2 regions of the Alicycliphilus denitrificans K601 genome follow, and region 2 is predicted to be linked to the other one. Evidence: predicted binding sites of a transcription regulator. Region 2 holds the regulator's gene; the other holds the start of a gene.
What was found. Region 2 encodes FNR, which switches genes on or off when oxygen is low (the NO sensors DNR and NnrR bind a similar motif). Its sites were predicted from a motif close to TTGATNNNNATCAA; they were not measured.

Region 1: cyoA (ubiquinol oxidase subunit II) is a predicted target of FNR. The motif match lies at 7,556-7,569, and genes of this name have one in related genera.

What each region holds. Positions count from the first base shown of each region.
Region 1 covers NC_015422.1:2,344,038-2,354,628, forward strand. The annotation lists gene ALIDE2_RS11160 (IS5 family transposase) at 1-352, opposite strand, end outside; gene ALIDE2_RS11165 (TSUP family transporter) at 462-749, shown strand; gene ALIDE2_RS11170 (response regulator transcription factor) at 769-1,302, opposite strand; gene ALIDE2_RS11175 (ATP-binding protein) at 1,303-2,619, opposite strand; gene ALIDE2_RS11180 (SURF1 family protein) at 2,616-3,425, opposite strand; gene cyoD (cytochrome o ubiquinol oxidase subunit IV) at 3,422-3,796, opposite strand; gene cyoC (cytochrome o ubiquinol oxidase subunit III) at 3,797-4,429, opposite strand; gene cyoB (cytochrome o ubiquinol oxidase subunit I) at 4,422-6,428, opposite strand; gene cyoA (ubiquinol oxidase subunit II) at 6,453-7,442, opposite strand; gene ALIDE2_RS11205 (MFS transporter) at 7,744-9,075, shown strand; gene tolA (cell envelope integrity protein TolA) at 9,184-10,146, opposite strand; gene ALIDE2_RS11215 (ExbD/TolR family protein) at 10,168-10,591, opposite strand, start outside.
Region 2 covers NC_015422.1:1,171,425-1,182,015, forward strand. The annotation lists gene ccoN (cytochrome-c oxidase, cbb3-type subunit I) at 1-443, shown strand, start outside; gene ccoO (cytochrome-c oxidase, cbb3-type subunit II) at 463-1,095, shown strand; gene ALIDE2_RS05600 (cbb3-type cytochrome oxidase subunit 3) at 1,116-1,253, shown strand; gene ccoP (cytochrome-c oxidase, cbb3-type subunit III) at 1,283-2,197, shown strand; gene ccoG (cytochrome c oxidase accessory protein CcoG) at 2,282-3,724, shown strand; gene ALIDE2_RS05615 (FixH family protein) at 3,784-4,062, shown strand; gene ALIDE2_RS05620 (hypothetical protein) at 4,150-4,437, shown strand; gene fnr (fumarate/nitrate reduction transcriptional regulator Fnr) at 4,472-5,215, opposite strand; gene hemN (oxygen-independent coproporphyrinogen III oxidase) at 5,386-6,768, shown strand; gene ALIDE2_RS05635 (sulfite exporter TauE/SafE family protein) at 6,772-7,494, shown strand; gene ALIDE2_RS05640 (cyclic di-GMP phosphodiesterase) at 7,610-8,902, shown strand; gene ALIDE2_RS05645 (sensor domain-containing protein) at 8,899-10,591, shown strand, end outside.

The sequences.
Region 1 (10,591 bases), 1.2 Mb from region 2:
CTCCGACGCGCTTTCTCCAGCGCGTCAGGCTGGACGGGTCGATGGGCAGTTCGGTCTGCAGGTAGGTCTCGCCGCAGAAGAACTGCCAGTAAGGGTTCTCCACCCAGGTGTTGACCACGGCTTCATCGGAGGCATCGAAGGTGTGCTGCAGGTACAGCAGCCCGGCAACCAGGCGCGGCGCCAAGGCGGGCCGGCCGCGCCCCGAAGTGAACGACACCGCGAACGTGCGCTCGATCTCGGCCCAGTCGATCAGCGCTGCCAGCTTGACCAGCGGGTGCTTCATGTTGATCTGCTCGTCCAGCCTTGGACGGAACAGCTCGGCCGTTTGCGGCTGCGAAGGCTTCGGACCCATCTGACTCCTCGGAGCAATTTGCAAGACAACAGGTAATGGCAAAACCATACCTTGCAAATCCAGCGCCCATCAATACGAAGAACTGCGAACCAGATCAACGGCTTGCGAGTTGTTCAGGTCGGACTACCTGCAGTCGCTGGGCCTGCAGCGCGACGCTTTCGTGCAGGCCATGGGGCTGAGCTTTTCCGTCTCCACGCTGGCCCTGGCCGTGGGGCTGGCGGGCAATGCGAGCCTGCCCGGCGCGATGCTGGGCTGGTCCGTGCTGATGCTGGCGCCCGCGCTGCTGGGCATGGCGCTGGGCGGCTGGCTGCGACGGCGCCTGTCGCCGCTGTGGTTCCGGCGTTGCCTGATGGCGGGGCTGCTGGCGCTTGGCGGGCACATGGTGCTGGCGGGATAGCGCCCCGCGCGGCCCGCCCTCACACCCGCCGCTTGTCCAGCTTGCGCGCGAGCGTGCGCCGGTGCATTCCCAGGCGCCGCGCGGCCTCGGTGATGTTGAAGCCGGTCTCGGCCAGCACCTCGTGGATGCGCTCCCACTCCAGCGTCTTGATGGAGCTGCATCGGTTGGTGAGCTCCACGTCGGCGTTGCCTTCGGTGAGGCCGAAGGCGGCCTCGATGTCGTCGGTGTTGGACGGCTTGGCCAGGTAGTGGCAGGCGCCGAGCTTCACGGCCTCCACGGCCGTGGCGATGCTGGCGTAGCCCGTGAGCACGACGATGAGCATGCCCTCGTCGTGCGCGTGCAGCTCGCGCACGCAGGCCAGGCCCGTGGCCTCGCCCTTGAGCTTGAGGTCCACCACGGCGTAGCCGGGGCTGTGCGCACCGAGTAGCTCCCGGACCCGCGCCAGGCTGTCCGCCCGCAGCACGCGGTAGCCGCGCCGCTCGAACGAGCGCGCCAGCGTGCGGGCAAAGGCCTCGTCGTCCTCCACGAGCAGCAGCAGGCGTTCGGCGTCCATTCAGAAAGTCTCGTGTCCAGTGTCCAGCGCAATTGCGGCCAGCGGCAGCGTGATGGTGACCCGCGCGCCGCCGCCGGGAAGGTTCTCGGCGTGCACGCTGCCGCCCAGGGTGCGCGCCACGTTCAGTGACAGGAACAGTCCGAGCCCGCCGCCGGGCTGTCCCTTGCTCGACTGGTAGGGGGCGCCCAGCCGCGCGAGCATGGTGGGCGCGAAGCCGGGCCCGTCGTCCGAGATGGCGATGCGCAGCATGTCCTGCTCGCGCTCGGCCACGAGGCCGACCCAGTGGGGCGATGCGTCGCGCGCATTGTCGAGCACATTGAAAACCATCTGCTGCAGCGTGACATCGGACACCATGGGGCCGTCCTGGCCGAAGCGGTTGTCGTAGTCGAAGCGGTCCACGGCCCGCGTGGCGCGCCACTCGCGCGCCAGCGCGTCGAGGAACTGGCGCACCGTGGTCTGCGCCGAGGCTTCGGCGCGCGCCTCGCCGGCCGACAGAAGGATGCCGCTGACGATGGTCTTGCAGCGCTGCAGCTGCACCTGCATCTCGGCCACGTCCTGCTGCAGCGCGGCATTGTCGGCCAATGCGGGGTCGCGGCGCCAGTCGCCCAGGATCACGGCCATGGTGGACAGCGGCGTGCCCAGCTCGTGCGCCGCGCCCGAGGCCAGCAGGCCCATGCGCAGCACGTGCTGCTGCTCGGCCGCGCGCTGGCGCGCGGCGGCCAGGCGCGCGTCGCGCTCGCGCAGGTTGTGGTTGATGCGGCTGATGAAGATCACCACCAGCGCCGCGTTGAGCATGAAGCACACCAGCAGGCCCAGCACATAGGGGCTGGCCAGCCCGCGCGAGAAATCGGGCGAGAGCTGCAGCGGCACGCGGTAGTGCGCCAGCAGCGCCAGGCACAGCGCCGTGATGCACACCATGGCCCAGATGTAGCCGCTGCGCAGCAGGGCCGCGCCCAGCGCGATCTGCAGCAGGAACAGCAGGGCGAAGGGGTTGCCGGTGCCGCCGCTCAGGTACAGCTGCACGGTGAGCACGGCCACGTCCACCAGCAGGGCCAGGAACAGCTCCACGTTGCGCACGCCGCGCCCGGTGCGCCAGCGCAGCAGGCTCGTCACGTTGTACAGGGCCAGGCACCCCACCACCATGAGCATCTCGCGCAGCGGCAGGGGCAGCTGCAGGCCGTAGTGCGCGACCTCGATGGTGAAGATCTGGCCCACGACGGCGATCCAGCGCAGCTGTATGAGCTGCTGCAGGTTCTTCAGCCCCGCCGCGGCATCGGCCGAGCGCGCCTTGAGGGTCGCTGGCGTGCCAGGCGTCATCGGGCGGAAGCGGCGGCGCGCAGCCGCAGTTCGTGGCGCGTAACGAAGACCGTTGCCGCGGCGGCCATGGCCGCCAGGCCGAACCAGGTGATGGCGTAGACGAGGTGGCTGTTGTGGAAGCGCACCACCGTCATGCCGGGCCTGGGCCAGGGGCCTGCGCCGGGGCTGGCATTGCCCGCGCGCGGGTCGGGAATGCCAGCGTCGATGAAGAACGGGGCGGCGTCCTCCAGGCCCAGCGCCCGGGCGATGGCGGCCACGTCGCGCGAATGCCAGCGCTGGCGTGCGGGGTCGTTGCTGCGCAGAAAGCCGCCGCCGGGCTCGGTCATGCGCAGCAGGCCCCGGACTTGCGCCGCGGCGCCTTCCCGCGCCAGCGGGAAGGCCGTGCCCGCGGCCCACGCGCCGCGCTGCGCCTCTGGGATGAAGCCGCGGTTGACCAGCACCTGTCCACCCGCATCGAGCTGCAGCGCCGTGAGCACCCAGAAGCCCGCGCCGAGCTCCGTGGCGGCCTGTGTCAGCACGGTCTTGCCTGCGAGCCAGCGGCCCTGGGCCAACACGGGCAGGTACTCGTGGCCGGCAGCGTCCACGCGCGGCCAGTCGGCGCGCGGCGGCAGGGGCACGGGCTCGGCGTGCAGGCGCTGCTCCACGCGCTGCATCAGAGCGAGCTTCCAGACGCGCCGCTCCACCTGCCAGGCGCCCAGCGCGGCGAACGCGAGGGCCAGGGCGACGCCTGCCAGGGCAAGCAGCGCCAGCGTGCGCCCGGAGCGCGGCGCATTCGGTTGGTCTGCGGCCGGCGCTCTCAAGGTCAAGGATGCGAAGGCATCATGGCCGCGTTCATGTGGAACATGACCCACAGGGTACCGGCGATGGTGACGGCCAGGAACACGATGGTGAAGAGGGTGGACAGCATGGTCCAGCCGCCCTGGATCTTGCCGTTCATGTGCAGGAAGTACACCATGTGCACGACGATCTGCACCGCGGCGAACAGGCCCAGCACCAGAGCGCCCGTGGTGCGGTCTTGGATCGCGCCGTTCATGACCAGCCAGAACGGGATGGCCGTCAGGATCACGGCGAGGACGAAGCCCTTGACGTAGTCGCCCCTGGTGACGTGGATGTCGTCGTGGTGGTGATCGTCTTGGTGGTGGCCGCCGTGGCCGGCGTGGAGTTCATGTGCGCTCATTCAAAGCACCCCCATCAGGTACACAAAGGTGAAGACGCCGATCCAGACCACGTCCAGGAAGTGCCAGAACATCGACAGGCAATTCAGGCGGCGGGCGTTCTCGGGGATCAGGCCGTGTTTGCCGATCTGGATCATCAGCGTGACGAGCCAGATCGTGCCGAAGGTCACGTGCAGGCCGTGCGTGCCCACCAGCGTGAAGAAGGACGACAGGAAGGCGCTGCGCTGCGGGCCCGCGCCCTCGTGGAGCAGGTGCGCAAACTCGTACAGCTCCACGGCGAGGAAGGCCAGGCCTAGCAGACCCGTGACGGCCAGCCACGCCAGCGTGCCGCGCACGTCGCGCTGCTGTTTCTGCAGCATGGCGAAGCCGAAGGTGATGGACGACAGCAGCAGGAAGGCCGTGTTGATGGCCACGAGCTTCAGGTCGAACAGCTCGGCGCCCGTGGGGCCGCCCGCGTAGTTGCGGCCCAGCACGCCGTAGGTGGCGAACAGCACGGCGAAGATGAGGCAGTCGCTCATCAGGTAGAGCCAGAAGCCCAGGGATGTGCCGTTCTCTGGATGGGGCTCGTGCGCGAGGTGGTACTGGCGCTCGGCCTGGGCGGCGGCGCTCGCGGGGAGGGTGTGCGTATCAGACATGGGCTGCTGCAAGCTGCTGGGTGCGCGCTTCTTCCGTGGCCGCCACTTCGGCGGCCGGGATGTGGTAGTCGCGCTGGTAGTTGAAGGTGTGGATGATCGAGGCCAGCACGGTGGCGGCGAACGAGGCGATGGCCAGCGGCCACATGTGCCAGATCATGGCGAAGCCGAACAGCGTGGACAGGCCCGCGATCACCACGCCGGCGCCGGTGTTGGCGGGCATGTGGATGGGCTGGAAGCCCGCCAGCGGACGCTGGTAGCCGTGCTTCTTCATGTCCCACCAGGCGTCGATCTCGTGCGCCACGGGGGTGAAGGCGAAGTTGTACTGCGGCGGGGGCGAGGAGGTGGCCCACTCCAGCGTGCGGGCGTCCCAGGGGTCGCCCGTCACGTCGCGCAGCTGCTCGCGGCGCGCGTAGCTCACGGCCAGCTGGATCAGGAAGCTGGCGATGCCCAGCGCGATCAGCGCCGCGCCGCAGGCGGCGATGACGAACCAGATCTGCAGCGAGGGGTCCTCGAAGTGGTTCACGCGGCGCGTCGCGCCCATCAGCCCCAGGATGTAGAGCGGCGTGAATGCCACCCAGAAGCCCACGAGCCAGAACCAGAACGAGCACCTGCCCCAGAACTCGTCGAGCTTGTAGCCGAAGGCCTTGGGGAACCAGTAGTTGATGCCGGCGAACACCGCGAACACCACGCCGCCGATGATGACGTTGTGGAAGTGCGCGATCAGGAACAGCGAGTTGTGCAGCACGAAGTCGGCCGGGGGCACGGCCAGCAGCACGCCGGTCATGCCGCCGATGGCGAACGTCACCATGAAGCCCACCGTCCACAGCATGGGCAGCTCGAAGCGGATGCGGCCCTTGTACATGGTGAACAGCCAGTTGAAGATCTTGGCGCCCGTCGGGATCGAGATGATCATCGTCGTGATGCCGAAGAAGGTGTTCACCGTGGCGCCCGAGCCCATGGTGAAGAAGTGGTGCAGCCACACCAGGTACGACAGCACCGTGATGCAGACCGTGGCGTAGACCATGGAGGTGTAGCCGAACAGGCGCTTCCTGCTGAACGTGGCCACCACCTCGGAGAACACGCCGAACGCGGGCAGCACGAGGATGTAGACCTCGGGGTGGCCCCAGATCCAGATCAGGTTCACGTACAGCATGGAGTTGCCGCCCAGGTCGTTCGTGAAGAAGTTCGTGCCGGCGTAGCGGTCCAGCGACATCAGCACCAGCGCGGCCGTCAGGATGGGGAAGGTGGCCACGATGAGCGCGTTGGTGCACAGTGCGGTCCAGCTGAACACGGGCATCTTCATGAGCTGCATGCCCGGCGCGCGCATCTTGATGATGGTAACGATCAGGTTGATGCCCGACAGGGTGGTGCCCACGCCCGCCACCTGCAGCCCCCAGATGTAGTAGTCCAGCCCCACGCCCGGGTCCTGCGCGCCCAGGTTGGACAGGGCCAGCCAGCCAGCGGTGGAAAACTCGCCCAGGAACAGCGACAGCATGACCAGCACGGCGCCGCCCGTGGTCATCCAGAAGCTGAAGTTGTTCAGGAACGGGAAGGACACGTCGCGCGCGCCGATCTGCAGCGGCACGAGGTAGTTCATCAGGCCCGTGACGAAGGGCATGGCCACGAAGAAGATCATGATCACGCCGTGGGCCGTGAAGATCTGGTCGTAGTGGTGCGGCGGCAGGTAGCCCATGTTCTCGCCGAAGGCCATGGACTGCTGCAGCCGCATCATCGCCGCGTCGGCGAAGCCGCGCAGGAACATGACGAGGCCCAGCACCATGTACATGATGCCGATCTTCTTGTGGTCGATGCTGCAGAACCAGTCGCGCCACAGCGGGCCCCAGAGGCGGAATTTGAAGAGGGCGGCGACCACCACGAGGCCGCCCAGCACGACGGCGATGAAGGTCCAGAGCACGATGGGCTCGTGCGCCATGGGGATCGAGTCCCAGGTGATGCGGCCCAGCAGCCAGTGGGCCGGAGGGATGGTGTGTTCAGGCATATCGGATCTCTCGGCTCGTCGAATTCACTGGTGGTGGCCGCCCGCCCCGTGCTGGGCGTGCGCCGGGGCCTCTGCGGGGGCGGCCGCGGCGCCGCGGCGCGCGTCCTTGGCCATGGTCTCGTGCATGCACGGCTGGCCGTCTTCCACGCAGCGGTTCAGCACCCGGTGGTACAGGTCGGGCTCCACGCTGGAGAAGCGCTGCACGGGGTCGCGCTCGCTGGGCCTGGCCAGCTGCAGGTAGGCGGCTTTGTCCAGCGGCTTGCCCTCGGCCTTGGCCTTGTCGATCCATTGGGCGAACTCTGCGTCCGACAGGCCGTGGAACTTGAACGTCATGCCCGAGAAACCCTTGCCGCTGTAGTGCGAGGCAAGGCCCTGGAACACGCCAGGCTTGTTGATCACGGCGTTCAGCTCGGTCTGCATGCCGGGCATGGCGTAGATCATGCCGGCCAGGTCGGGCACGTAGAACGCGTTCATGGTCGAGGTGGCGGTGAGCTTGAACCGGATAGGCCGGTCCACCGGCGCGGCCAGCTCGTTGACGGTGGCGATGCCCTGCTCGGGGTAGAAGAACAGCCATTTCCAGTCCATGGCCACCACCTCCACCTCCAGCGGCCTGGCGTCCGCGGCCAGGGCGCGCTGGGCGTCGATGCGGTCCAGCGGGCGGTAGGGGTCGAGCTTGTGCGTGGCGATCCAGGTCAGGGCGCCCAGCGCGATGATGATCATCAGCGGAACGGTCCAGATCACCAGCTCCAGCACCGTGGAGTGGTGCCAGTCGGGGTCGTACTTGGCGTCGGCGTTGCCCTGGCGGTATTTCCAGGCGAACAGCAGCGTGAGCAGGATCACCGGCACGATGACGATGAGCATCAGCAGGGTGGCGGTGACGACCAGGTCGCCCTGCTGGGCGGCGATGTCGCCCGCGGGATTGAGCACGACGGTCTTGCCGCAGCCGGCCAGGCCGGCAACGGCCGCGGCCGCGGCGAGCCAGGCAGGCCCGCGGAGTTTCTTCATGTGGATCATGCGAGGAACGTGGCGAATGCGTCTACGGCCGCGCCTGGGCACGCCTAGGGGTAAACGCGAATTACGGACGGGCGCAAATGTAATGCGGCTAGCGTTTTTCCTGGCTGGACATTTTGTCCAGGATCAAACAAATGACGGTAACCGCGCGTCAGGCATGGGTTTTTGGCGTTCGGGCTGCCGCGCTATACCCGAGCGTAGTTAGGGGTTTTCCCAGTGTGGGCCCTGGTGAAAGCGCACTTGTTGATCGTTGGGCTTGCGTGTAGAACGGGTTCGTGTCTGCCAAAAAGGAGCTTGGGAATATATGAGTAGCGCTTCCATCGCATACCCCGTCTATGGCCACGAGGATGCGGCCTCCCTGTCGCGCGCCCACACGGACGAGGACGTCACCCCCGGCGAAATCGCCGTGGGCGTCGTCATCGGGCGCGCGTCGGAGTATTTCGACTTTTTCGTGTTCGGCATCGCCTGCGTGCTGGTCTTCCCGTCGCTGCTGTTCCCGTTCCTGTCGCACCTGGACGGCACCTTGGCCGCCTTCGCCATTTTCGCCATCGCCTTCGTCGCGCGGCCGTTCGGCACCGCCATCTCCATGGCCGTGCAGCGGCGCTGGGGGCGGGGCACCAAGCTCACGCTGGCGCTGTTCGTGCTGGGCGTGTGCACGGTGGGCATGGCCTTCCTGCCCGGCTACCGGACGGCGGGCGCCGCGGCCATCGTGGCCCTTGCCGCGCTGCGCTTCGGCCAGGGGCTGGCCCTGGGCGGCTCGTGGGACGGGCTGCCGTCGCTGCTGGCCATGGCGGCGCCGCCCGAGCGGCGCGGCTGGTACGCCATGGTGGGCCAGCTGGGCGCGCCGCTGGGCTTCGTGCTGGCCGCCAGCCTGTTTGCCTACCTGTACGGCAGCCTCTCGCTGGCCGAGTTCCTGGACTGGGGCTGGCGCTATCCGTTCTGCGTGGCCTTCGCCATCAACGTGGTGGCGCTGTTCGCGCGCCTGCGGCTGGTGGTGGGGCAGTCCTATGCCGAGCTGCTGGAGGAAAAGGAGCTGGAGCCCGTGGGCGTGGCGCGGCTGATGCAGGACGAGGGCGGCAACGTGGTGCTGGGCGCCTTCGCCGCGCTGGCCAGCTTCGCGCTGTTCCACGTGGTGACGGTGTTCCCGCTGTCCTGGATGTCGCTGTACTCGGGCCGCTCCATGACCGGGGTGCTGGGCGTGCAGATCGTGGGGGCCTTGCTGGCGATCGCGGCCGTCGCGCTCTCGGGCCGGCTGGCCGATCGCGTGGGGCGGCGCAACCTGCTGGGCAGCATGGCGGTGCTGATCGGCCTGTTCAGCCTGGCCACGCCCTGGCTGCTGGGCGGGGGCGAGCTTGGCGGCAACGTGTTCCTGCTGGCGGGCTTCGTGCTGCTGGGGCTGTCGTACGGACAGGCATCGGGCACCGTCACGGCCAACTTCTCCGCCCGCTACCGCTACACGGGCGCGGCGCTGTCGGCCGACCTGGCCTGGCTCATCGGCGCGGCGTTCGCGCCGCTGGTGGCGCTGGGGCTGTCGGCCCGCTTCGGCCTGGGGGCCGTCACGCTGTACCTGCTGTCGGGCGTGGCGTGCACCCTGGCGGCGCTGCGCATCAACCGCATGATCGAGCAGCGTTCCTGAAGGTTCTTCAAAAAACATAGCTGCCAGCGCTTGTCCCTCCTTTGTTTTAGGTATGAAACTACCTGAAATATAGGCAGGGCAAGCGCTGGCAGCTCTCTTTTTGCTAGCTCAATCTTTCGGGCGGAAGCCGATCACCAGCGAGGAGGGCACGCGCCCGTCCACGTCGCGCGGCAAGGTCTCGGTGCGCTGCAGCGCGCGGATCACCGCGTCGTCCCAGGCCTTGTTGCCGCTGGAGTGCAGGATGCGCGTGCCGACGATGGTGCCGTCGGGCGCGGCGCGCACCTCGACCTCGGCGCGCGGGTTGCCTTCCACCAGGTCGGGATAGACGATGTTGGGCTTGACCTTGGCCGCCACCTTGCCGGCGTAGCCGCCCGAGGGGCCGGCGCTGCGCTGCGCGGTGCCCGTGGCCGTTTCGCCGCCCGTGGCGCCGGCCAGGCCCGCGATGCGGCGCATCTGGTCCTTGCGGAATTCCTCGGCCCGCTTGGCTTCGAGTTCGGCCTTGCGTTTCTCCTCGGCCAGTTTCTTCTGCTTTTCCTGCTCGGCTTTTTGCTGCTCCAGCCGTTTCTGTTCGGCAAGCTTCTTCGCGCGCTCGGCTTTCTCGTGCTCGGCCTTCTGCTGCGCCAGTTGGCGTTCCTTTTTCTCCTGCTCCAGGCGCTCGCGGCGTTCCTTGTCCTTCTTTTCCTGCTCCAGCTGCTGCTCGCGCTTTTTCTTCAGCTCTTCCTCGCGTTTTTTCTGTTTTTGCAGGGCGATGTCGGCCTCGTGCGTGTCAGGCTCGGCCTGGCGCGGCGGTGGCGGTGGCGGGGGAGGCGGCGGCGGAGCCGGGGTGGGCTGCGGCTCGGGCTCGGGTTCGGGCGGCGGAGGGGGCTCGGCCGCGCGCGGCGCGGCCTGCTGGGGCACGGCGGCCCAGAGCTCGGCCTCGACGGCCGGCTGGTCGGCGCTGCTCTTCCAGTTCACGCCCCAGGTCAGCGCGCCGATCAGGATGGCGTGGGCCAGCACCGCCAGCGCGATGGCCCGCATGCGCCCGGGCGGGCGCGGTGGGGCGAACTGGTCGCGGTCGTTGGTGGCGTGCATGCGGGTGGGGGCTCCTTGTGGTCAGCCGCCGCTCTTGACGGCCAGGGCGACGCGGGGAATGCCCGCGGCCTGCAGGGCCGACATGGCCTTCATGACGGAGTCGTAGGAGACGTTCTTGTCCGCGCTGATGAGCACGGGCGTGTCCTCCGGCTGGTCCTTGAGCCAGTTCCTGGCCGTGCTGCCCAGGTTCTGCAGCGGCACGGTGCGCTCGTTGCCGTCGGCCTTGAAGCGTATGCCGCCGTCCTTGTCGACGATGACGTCCGCGCGCGTCTTGGGCATCTTGGTGCCCTTGCCCACGGAGGGCAGGTTCACCGAGCTGGGCGTGAGCATGGGCGCGGTCACCATGAAGATGATGAGCAGCACCAGCATCACGTCGATGAACGGCACCATGTTGATCTCGTTCATGGAGCGGCGGCGCGTGCCGCTGCGCGAGGCCATTGCGGGC
Region 2 (10,591 bases):
CCGTCAACGCCCTGTCGCACTACACCGACTGGACCGTGGGCCACGTGCACTCCGGTGCCCTGGGCTGGGTCGGCCTGATCACCATGGGTTCGCTGTACTACTTGGTGCCGCGCCTGTTCGGCAAGGACAAGATGCACTCCATCAAGGCCATCGAACTGCACTTCTGGATGGCGACGATCGGCATCGTGCTCTACATCGCCGCCATGTGGATCGCCGGCGTGATGCAGGGCCTGATGTGGCGCGCCGTCAACACCGACGGCACGCTGACCTACACCTTCGTCGAAAGCGTCAAGGCCACCTATCCGTTCTATGCCATCCGGTTCTTCGGGGGCCTGCTGTATCTGTCCGGCATGGTCCTGATGGCCTGGAACGTATGGATGACTGCGATTTCTGGTCGTGCCGTCAAGGTGGCCATTCCGGCTGTGAAGGCCGCGCACGCTTGAAGGTTCAGGAGCCAGATATATGTCCAATACACAGAACAACACTTCGTCCGGCTTCACCCACGAGAAGGTCGAGACCAGCAACTTCCTGATGATCGTCCTGATCCTCCTGGTGGTTGCCATTGGCGGCCTGGTGGAAATCGTGCCGCTGTTCTTCCAGAAGTCCACCACGGAAGCCGTGCAGGGCCTCAAGCCCTACACCCCGCTGCAGCTGGCTGGGCGCGACATCTATGTACGCGAGGGCTGCTACAACTGCCACTCGCAGATGATCCGCCCCTTCCGCGCGGAAACGCTGCGCTACGGCCATTATTCGGTGGCCGGTGAATTCGTCTACGACCACCCGTTCCAGTGGGGTTCCAAGCGCACGGGCCCGGACCTGCACCGCGTGGGCGGGAAGTACAGCGACGAATGGCACCGCATCCACCTGAACAATCCGCGCGACGTGGTACCCGAGTCGAACATGCCGGCCTATCCGTGGCTGGAAAAGACCCAGCTCGATCCCGCCGTTTCCGCTCCGCACATGAAGGCGCTGCGCACCGTGGGCGTTCCCTACACGGACGAGGAAATCGCCGGTGCGGCCGAGCAAGTCAAGGGCAAGACGGAAATGGATGCCCTGGTCGCCTACCTGCAGGTACTGGGCCGCACGCTCAGGTAACAACAAGAGGAGTAGTGGCCATGGACATCACCACCATGCGTATTGTGGTCACGCTGGCATCGCTGGCGTGTTTCGTGGGCATCTGGTTCTGGGCGTTCATGCGCCGCAACAAGACCCGGTTCGAGGAGGCGGCGCAGCTGCCCTTCACCGAGGACTGAAGAACTCCTTAAAAGCAAAGAGATAACCCATGAGCGATTTCACCAGCAATTTCTGGTCCATCTATGTGGCCGGAATCACCATCATCGGCATCATTGGCTGCGGCCTGCTGCTTTGGATCACTTCCCGCAAGAAGGTCGAGGCGACGGCGGACAACACCACGGGCCACGTCTGGGACGAGGACCTGACCGAAATGAACAACCCCATGCCACGCTGGTGGATGTGGCTGTTCGTGCTGACCATCGTGTTCGGCTTTGGTTATTTGGTGGCGTATCCTGGCCTGGGCACGTTCAAGGGCCAGCTTGGCTGGACCCAACTGGGCGAGTACCAGCAAGAGGTGGAGAAGGCGAATACCGAACTGCAGCCTCTTTACGCGCGTTTTGCCAGCATGACTACCGAGGACATGGCGAAGGACCCCGCAGCCATGGCCATCGGCGAGCGCCTGTTCATGAACAACTGCGCGCAATGCCATGGCTCGGACGCGCGCGGCAGCAAGGGCTTTCCCAGCCTGGCCGATGGCGACTGGCTCCATGGCGGCGCGCCCGATGACATCCGCAAGACCATTCACGACGGGCGCGTGGGCGTGATGCCGCCCATGGCCGCCGCGGTCGGATCGCCCGAGGACGTGCGCAACGTGACGCATTACGTACTGAGTCTGTCGGGCAGCCCGCACGACTCGCTCAGGGCTTCGCTCGGCAAATCCAAGTTTGCGGCCTGCGCTGCCTGCCACGGCATGGACGGTAAGGGCAACGCGGCGCTGGGAGCCCCCAACCTGACGGATGACATCTGGCTGCACGGCTGGGGCGAGGCCGCCATCACGGCTATGATTAACAACGGCAAGACCAATGAAATGCCGGCACAGGCAGGTAAGCTGACCGACGCGCAGATCAACGTGCTGACGGCTTATGTCTGGGGCTTGTCCCACAAGGCCGGCGCTTCTCGCTGACGCCAGCTCTGCGGCCGGCTCCCTCACCGAGGGTGCCGGCCGTTTTGTTTTCTGGAAGTTGTACTTCCCCCACGAGATCCCATCATGAAGCCAGCCGAAGACAGGCCACGCAAGGTGATACCCATTACTCCTGTTGCAGCGGAGAGCCAGCAGCCTGAGACGGTGTCGCTTTACGAAGCCCAGAAGAAGATCTATCCCCGCTCCATCAGCGGTGTGTTCGCGCGCTGGCGCTGGGCGATGGTGTTCCTGACGCAGCTGGTCTTCTATGGCCTGCCCTGGCTGGAGTGGGGGCAGCGCCAGATGGTGCTGTTCGACCTCGGGGCGCGGCGCTTCTACATCTTCGGCCTAGTGCTGTACCCGCAGGACTTCATCTATTTGACCGGCCTGCTCATCATCTCGGCGCTGTCGTTGTTCCTGTTCACGGCAGTGGCGGGGCGGCTGTGGTGCGGATTCGCCTGTCCGCAGACGGTTTATACCGAGATATTCATGTGGATCGAGCACAAGATCGAAGGCGATCGCAGTGCCCGCATGCGCCTGGACAACGGGACGTGGACCTTCGAGAAGATCTGGAAGAAATCGCTCAAGCAGGTGATCTGGGTCGCTGTGGCCTTCTGGACCGGTTTCACGTTCGTGGGTTATTTCGTGCCGATCCGGGAACTCGGCGGCGAGCTGCTGGTGCTGCACGGCTCCTGGCAGATCTTCTGGGTGTTCTTCTATGGTTTCGCGACCTATGGCAATGCAGGCTATCTGCGCGAGCAGGTCTGCAAGTACATGTGCCCCTACGCGCGCTTCCAAAGCGCGATGTTCGACAAGGACACGCTGATCGTCACCTACGACCCCGAGCGAGGCGAGCCCCGCGGACCGCGCACCAAGAGCGTCGACTACAAGGCCAAGGGCCTGGGGGACTGCATCGACTGCACGTTGTGCGTGCAGGTCTGCCCTACGGGCATCGACATCCGCAATGGCCTGCAGTACGAATGCATCGGCTGCGGCCTGTGCGTGGATGCATGCGATACCGTGATGGACAAGATGAAATACCCGCGGGGGCTGATCCGCTTCTCCACGCAGAACGGCGTCAAGAACCACTGGACCCAGTCGCAGATGCTCAAACGCGTGCTGCGTCCGCGCGTGCTGTTCTATACCAGCGTGCTGATTGTGCTTTGCATCGGGATGCTCGCTAGCTTGGTGGTGCGCACGCCTCTCAAGGTGGACGTGGTGCGCGACCGCGCGGCGCTCTCGCGCATCGTGGCTGGGGGCAAGCTGGAGAACATCTACCGGCTGCAGATCATGAATGCCACCGAAGGGGCCCAGCGCTATGTCATCAGCGCGCGTGGGCTGCCAGGGCTGGAGGTGGCTTCCGAGTCCGAGGTCGATATCGGCCCTGCGGACTCCCGCTGGGTTGCTGTGCGCCTGCAAATCCCCTACGGGTCGGCGCCACCGGGCTCGCACACGGTGTATTTCGATATCCAGGCGCAGGGCAACAAAGGGCAGGTGGCGGAGAAATCCGTATTCCTCGTCCCGCGCTGAGGGCGCGGATCCGTACCGAGTTTTTGCATGGCCCCGGAAGGGGCACGGAGATCGTAACGATGTCGAAAGATGGACCAATGAATGCAGACCCCGAGCCGCAGCCCTGGTGGAGGTACGGCCATGTGTGGCTGATCATCGCAGGCCCGGTGATCGTGGTCATTGCCGGTTTCGTCACTCTTTGGCTTGCGCTTTCCCGGCCGGACCCCGTGCTGGCGGAGGACTACTACCAACGTGGCCTGGACATCAACAAGACGCTGAAGAATGCGGACTCTGGCATGACACCCGCAATGAAAGGGCGTAACCACGCCGCCACGCCCGCGCAGGACCAGCCGCGCTGAGGTCCTAAGGGGAATCAGGGAGACGATGGCACTTTGCTTGCGCCGGGCATGGTGCTAGGCTGTCACTATGACAAGGAGACAAGCTTGATGTGGAAGCAGAGGTTGATGTGGATAGCCTGGCCCGCCTTTCTCATGGCGGGGGTCATGGAGATGGTCGTGTTTGCCTTCGTGGACCCCGAGGCGTTGCAGTGGTTCGACCAGCCCGTCACTCTTTCGAGGCAAGGCGTCTACACCGTAGCGTTCTTCGTTTTCTGGGCCATCATCATGGCGTCGAGCATGCTTACCACGATGTTGTCGCTCTCCCCCTTCGAGCTCAATCGCTGTCCGGTACCGGAGGGCGAGAGGCCGCTCGACTGTGCCAAATACATGCCCTGACATGGGCCTGGGGCTGCAGCCTGGGTGAGGGTGGTTAGAGACAGGATTGCTGGCTATTGACGATGCGCTTCAGGGCATCGGTGTCCACGATGCGTACGTGGCGTTGCCTGACCTCCACGATGCCCTCCTCGACGAACTTGGAGAAGGTGCGGCTCACGGTTTCGAGCTTGAGGCCCAGGTAGCTGCCGATTTCCTCGCGCGTCATGCGCAACACCAGTTCCGATTGGGAAAACCCCCGCGCATGCAAGCGCTGCACCAGATTCAACAGGAAGGCGGCAAGGCGCTCCTCGGCCCGCATGCTTCCCAGGAGCAGCATGACGCCGTGTTCGCGGACGATCTCACGGCTCATGATCTTGTGCACATGGTTTTGCAGTGCGGTGACTTCGCGGGACAGTTCTTCGATGCGGTCGAACGGCATGACGCAGACCTCGGCGTCTTCCAGGGCCACGGCATCGCAGGTGTGCCGATCGTTCACTATGCCATCTAGGCCGATGATTTCTCCGGCCATCTGAAAACCCGTCACTTGGTCGCGTCCATCCTCCGTGGCCACGCAGGTCTTGAAGAAGCCCGTGCGAATGGCGAACAGGGATGCGAATGGTTCGCCGTTGCGAAACAACGTGCCGCCACGCTTGACCTTGCGGCGCACGGCGACGACGTCATCGATGCGCTTGAGTTGCTGCTCATCCAGCCCGACGGGCATGCACAGTTCGCGCAAGTTGCAGTTTGAACAGGCAACTTTGATGGATTGCAGGTTGGAATGTGTGGAAACCCTATTCATGTCGCGAGCTTACATCTGAACGCCGTCGAGGCATGGAATGTCACGGATCGTTCGAAGACTTTGATCCAAAGTCAATTGTCCCCATCCGGACCGCATGGGTGCTTGATCAACATCAAGAACGCCCTGGGGACTCTACGGCACAGTACGCCGCAAATGCAAGGAATCCCACCATGACAGTCGTTACAACAGAGCTCTTGCGTCGTTTTGACGTGCCTGGGCCGCGCTACACCTCCTACCCGACAGCAGACCGTTTCGTGGAGGCATTTGGTGAAAAGGAGTACATCCTAGCCCTGCAGCAGCGTCGCGTGGGGTCGGCGGCCAAGGCGATGCCCCTGTCCCTCTACGTGCATATTCCGTTTTGCGAATCCCTGTGCTACTACTGTGCCTGTAACAAGATCATTACACGGCATCCGGAGCGGGCCGAGGTCTATTTGCGGTACTTGAGCCGCGAGATCGACCTGCACACCGCGCACTGCGGCGTGGGGCAGCACGTGAGTCAGCTGCATTTCGGCGGCGGCACGCCCACCTTCCTGTCTGACGACGGCCTGCGCGAACTCATAGGCATGCTCAAGCGCAGCTTCGTGCTGGTGCCAGGGGGCGAGTATTCGATCGAAGTGGATCCTCGCACCGTGGACGAGAAGCGGCTTGCCTTGCTGGCCGAGCTGGGTTTCAACCGGCTCAGCTTCGGGGTGCAGGATTTCGATCCCGAGGTGCAGAAGGCGGTGCATCGCATACAGCCTGCCGAGAAGGTATTCGCGCTGATCGAGAGCGCACGCAAGCTGGGCTTCGAGTCGGTGAACGTGGACCTGATCTATGGCCTGCCGCGCCAGACGCCGGAGTCTTTCGACCGGACCCTGGCGCAGGTGGCGCAACTGCGGCCCGACCGCATCGCGCTGTATGCCTACGCCCATCTGCCCGAACGCTTCAAGTCGCAACGGCGCATCATTTCCGCAGAGCTGCCCATGGCCTCGGCCAAGGTGTCGATGCTGGCGCGCTCCATCGACGTGTTCATGAATGCGGGCTATGTGTACGTGGGCATGGACCACTTCGCGCTGCCCGAGGATGCCCTGGCTGTGGCCAAGCGCCAGGGGCGGCTGCACCGCAATTTCCAGGGGTACAGCACCCAGCCTGACTGCGACCTGATCGCGCTTGGCGTTTCCGCCATCGGGCGGGTGGGCGCAACGTACAGCCAGAACGTCAAGACGCTGGACGAGTATTACGACGCGATCAACCATGGGCACCTGCCCATAGTGCGAGGCCTGGCCTTGACCAGGGACGACCTGGTGCGCCGCGCGGTCATCATGGCCCTGATGTGCCAGGGGGAGGTGCTGTTCGAGCCGGTCGAGCAGTCCTGGCTCATCGATTTTCGCCGCTATTTCGAGGCCGAGCTGCAGCAGCTCGAAGAAATGGCGGAGCAGGGTCTGGTGAAGGTCGGCGCCGAGGGCATCGAGGTCACCACGATGGGCTGGTTCTTCGTGCGTGGCGTGGCGATGGTGTTCGACAAGTACTTGCAGGCGGACCGCAATCGGGCACGTTTCTCGCGCATCATCTGATCCATGTTGCTGGCGCTGGCTTCGACGGCATTCTTCATGGGCTTGATGGGCGGGACGCATTGTCTCGTCATGTGCGCAGCGCCCTGCGCCGCCTTGACGGGGGCGGGTGGCGCCCCGGGTGGTAGCGAGCAGGTCGTGCGCTGGATGCCGCGCGGATCCGTGGCGCAGCGCACCGTCGGATTCCATCTGGGGCGGTTGACGGGCTATGGCGTGGCGGGCGCCCTGGCCGCCTTCGCCATGGAACGGCTGGCGTGGCTGAGCCAAGGCAGCGCCGCGCTGCGCCCCGTCTGGACCATGTTCCATGTGCTGATCCTCGCCTGGGGCTTGTTGATGATGCTGCAGGTGCGCCAGCCTGTATGGCTGGAAGGCGCCGGCAGGGCGGTCTGGGGCAGGGTGCGATCTCTGGTATCCCGGCCTGGAGGCCTGTTCGTGACCGGCTGTGCCTGGGCGCTGCTGCCTTGCGGCCTGCTCTACACCGCGTTGCTCACCGCAGCATTGAGCGGCAGCGTTCAGCGTGGCGCCCTGTGCATGGTGCTGTTTGGCGTTGGCAGTGGTGTCTGGCTGGTGGTCGGGCCTGTGGCGTGGGGCAGGTTTCGTGCACGCGTCAACGGTGTTGCGGGCACATGGGGGCCCAGGATTGCGGGTCTGGTGCTTTTCACGCTGGGGGCTGGGGCCTTGTGGATGGATGTGGTGCACGGGCAGCCCGCCCCGTGGTGTTTGCCCTGAGCCGCATTTGTCGCCAGCGATCATTTTGTTGTTTGTAACTAATACGCAACGCTGGTAACTGACCATAATGCTTCGGTAAGATGGGCGCGAGTGGATATGCCCTCTGCAAACTGAAGTGGACCAATCCGTACTGATTGATATCGATGCCCTCCGCGTGGGCATGTTCATCCAACTCGAAGTGGGCTGGATGAACCATCCCTTTCCGATGAACAGCTTCAGAATCTCCTCGCATGAGCAGATTCGCGTTTTGCGGGACTTGGGACTGAAATCCGTACGCCACATTCCGGCCAAGAGCACGGCCCTGGCGCAAACGCCTTCAGAGGCGCTCGAGCGGATGGCGGACGTGCAGCCGGAGCAGGACGATGTCGGTGAGCCCGCTGTCGAACGGCTGGGGCGCAGCACCACGGCGCAGGCCGGTGTACGGGCGCTATACAACGCCACGCAGCAACGTTGCAGGCAGCGCTACCAGGAGGCTGCCACCGTCTATGAGTCGGTCTGCGCCGGGGTGCAGGCGGCGCCGCAAAAGGTGCGCGAACAGGCGGAATCCCTGGTCCGCGCGTGCGTTGCGCAGCTGCTGGAGCAGGGGCCATACGCGGTTCACCTGCTGGCTGACAGCCTGGGTCAGCGCTCTGCTGGCCATGCGGTGAACGTGCTGGTGCTGGCCTTGCTGCTTGGGCGCGCGCTCCGCATGGAGGCGCGGGAGTTGTGCCTCCTGGGGACGGCGGCCTTGCTGCATGACCTGGGGAAGGTGGGCTTGCCGATTCATATCGCGGAGCCGGGCGCCGCTCTCAACCTTTCGGACATGCAGCGCTATCAGGAGCACGTGGGCCTGTCGGTGGACCTGGGGCAGCGCATGGGGCTGTCCAGCGACGTGCTGATCGCGATTGCGCAGCACCACGAAATGGCTGATGGCAGCGGGTTTCCGCTGCGCCTCGTCGGCGAGGACCTCAGCCGATGCGGGCAGATATTGGCGCTTGTTAACCGCTACGACCGCCTGTGCAATCCATTGCATGGGGAGCAGGCGTTGACGCCCCACGAGGCCCTGGCCAGGATCTTCGCGCTGCGGCGCGAGTGTTTCGACGCCACGGTGCTGGGGGCCTTCATCCGGATGATGGGGGTCTATCCGCCGGGCTCGCTGGTCCAGTTGGTGGATGGCCGTTTCGGGCTGGTAGTCGTGGTGGATGCCTTGCATTCTCTGCGTCCCTGCGTCGTGCTGTATGAGCCGGCCGTGCCCAGGGACGAGGCGCCATTGCTCGATCTGGCGCAGAACGACGAGGTCGGCATTTTGCGCAGCCTCAAGCCCGCGCAATTGCCGCGGGACGCCCTCGACTACCTGCTGCCGCGGCCGCGTATCTCCTACTTCTTCGAGCGTGCCCTCAGCCCTCGGGATTGCGGGGGCAGCGCGTGATCATCAGCGGGCACTCCTTCGCTGCGATATGGAACGGCATCGATCTGGCCGCGTGGCTGGTGGACGGGCACGCGCTGCAGATACGCCATGCCAACGAGGCTGCCGCGCGGCTCGTGGGGCGCAGCGTGGCGGACATGGAGGGCATGCCGGTCCACGGCCTGGTGGTCACGCCCGAAGACCTGATTTTCTGGGGGCAGTCCCATGCCGGCATTGCCGCCGGCATCCACTCGCATACCTGGGTGCGCAACATGCACAGCGGCAACCTCGTGCCGGTGGATAGGCGCGTGCTTGCCATCCAGGCGTCCGAGGGCGACCCCGCGGACCGATACCTGCTTCTGACCATGCAGGACCGGTCGGAGCACGAGGCCTCCCAGCGCGAGCTGGAGTCCCTGTTGTCGGAGTTGCGTGCGACTCTCGATTCCGCGGCCGACGGCGTGCTGACCTGCAATCTGCACGGAGAGATCCGCGCCTTCAACCAGCGGCTGGCCCAGATATGGCAGCTGCCGCGCGAACTGCTTTTGCGGCGCGACGATGCGGCGATAAGGGTGCACATGGAGAGCCAGGTGCTAGATGCCGAGGCCTATCGACTCCGCCTGGCCGCGATCGCGCATGAGCCGATGCTGGAGACCACCGACATCCTGCATCTGCGCAATGGCATGACGGTGGAACAGCGCTCGGTGCCGCAGCTCATCCAGGGGCGCCCGGCGGGGCGGGTGTACTCGTTCCGCGACATTTCCCGGCAGGCCGAGGTGCAGGCCGGACTGCGCCTGGCGGCGCGGGTGTTCGAATCGAGCCTGGACGCGATTTTCATCGCCGACGAACGGCATGCCGTGGCCCGCATCAACCCTGGGTGCGAACAGCTCCTGGGTGCGGCGGCGCAGGGGGTGGTCGGCCGGCGGGTGACGGCGCTTTTCGCCATGGCGCAGGACGATGCCGAATTCATGGCCGAGGTGCGGCAGGGCTGGGAGCAGGCGGGCTTCTGGGAAGGCGAACTGCGGCTGCGCCAGGAAGAGGATGCGCACTGCTGCGTGCAGCTGTCATGGGTGGCGCTGCGCGACGATGCGGGCGCCGTCGCGCAGAGCATAGGCTTCATGCGGGACCTTTCCGTGCAGCATGCCGCGCAAAAGCGCATCGAGGAGCTGGCCTATAGCGACGCGCTCACGGGACTGCCCAACCGGCTGCCGCTCAACAAGAGGGTGGCCGCGGCCATCGAAGCCTCGCGCGGCCATGGCGGCGGGTTCGCCATCCTGTTCCTGGACCTCGACCGGTTCAAGAACGTCAACGATTCCCTGGGGCATCCCTTCGGGGACCGCGTGCTGAAGCTCGTGGCCGAGCGCCTGCAGGGCTGCCTGCGCCAGTCCGACATGCTGTGCCGCCTCGGGGGCGACGAATTCGTCATCTATCTGCACGATGCGGACGCGGCCATTGCCGAGAGCGTGGCGCGCCGCGTGCAGGAAGAGATGCTGCGCCCCTTCATGCTCGACGAAATGGGGTTTTCCATCCAGTGCAGCATCGGCATGTCGCTGTATCCGCAGGATGGGGATGCGCTCGACGACCTCATCAAGCATGCCGATACCGCCATGTACCGGGTCAAGGAGCGCGGCCGGGGCAGCTACGGCTTCTACCAGCCGCAGATGAACGCGCACCTGCTGTCGCGCATGAAGATGGAGCACGCCATGCGCCAGGCGC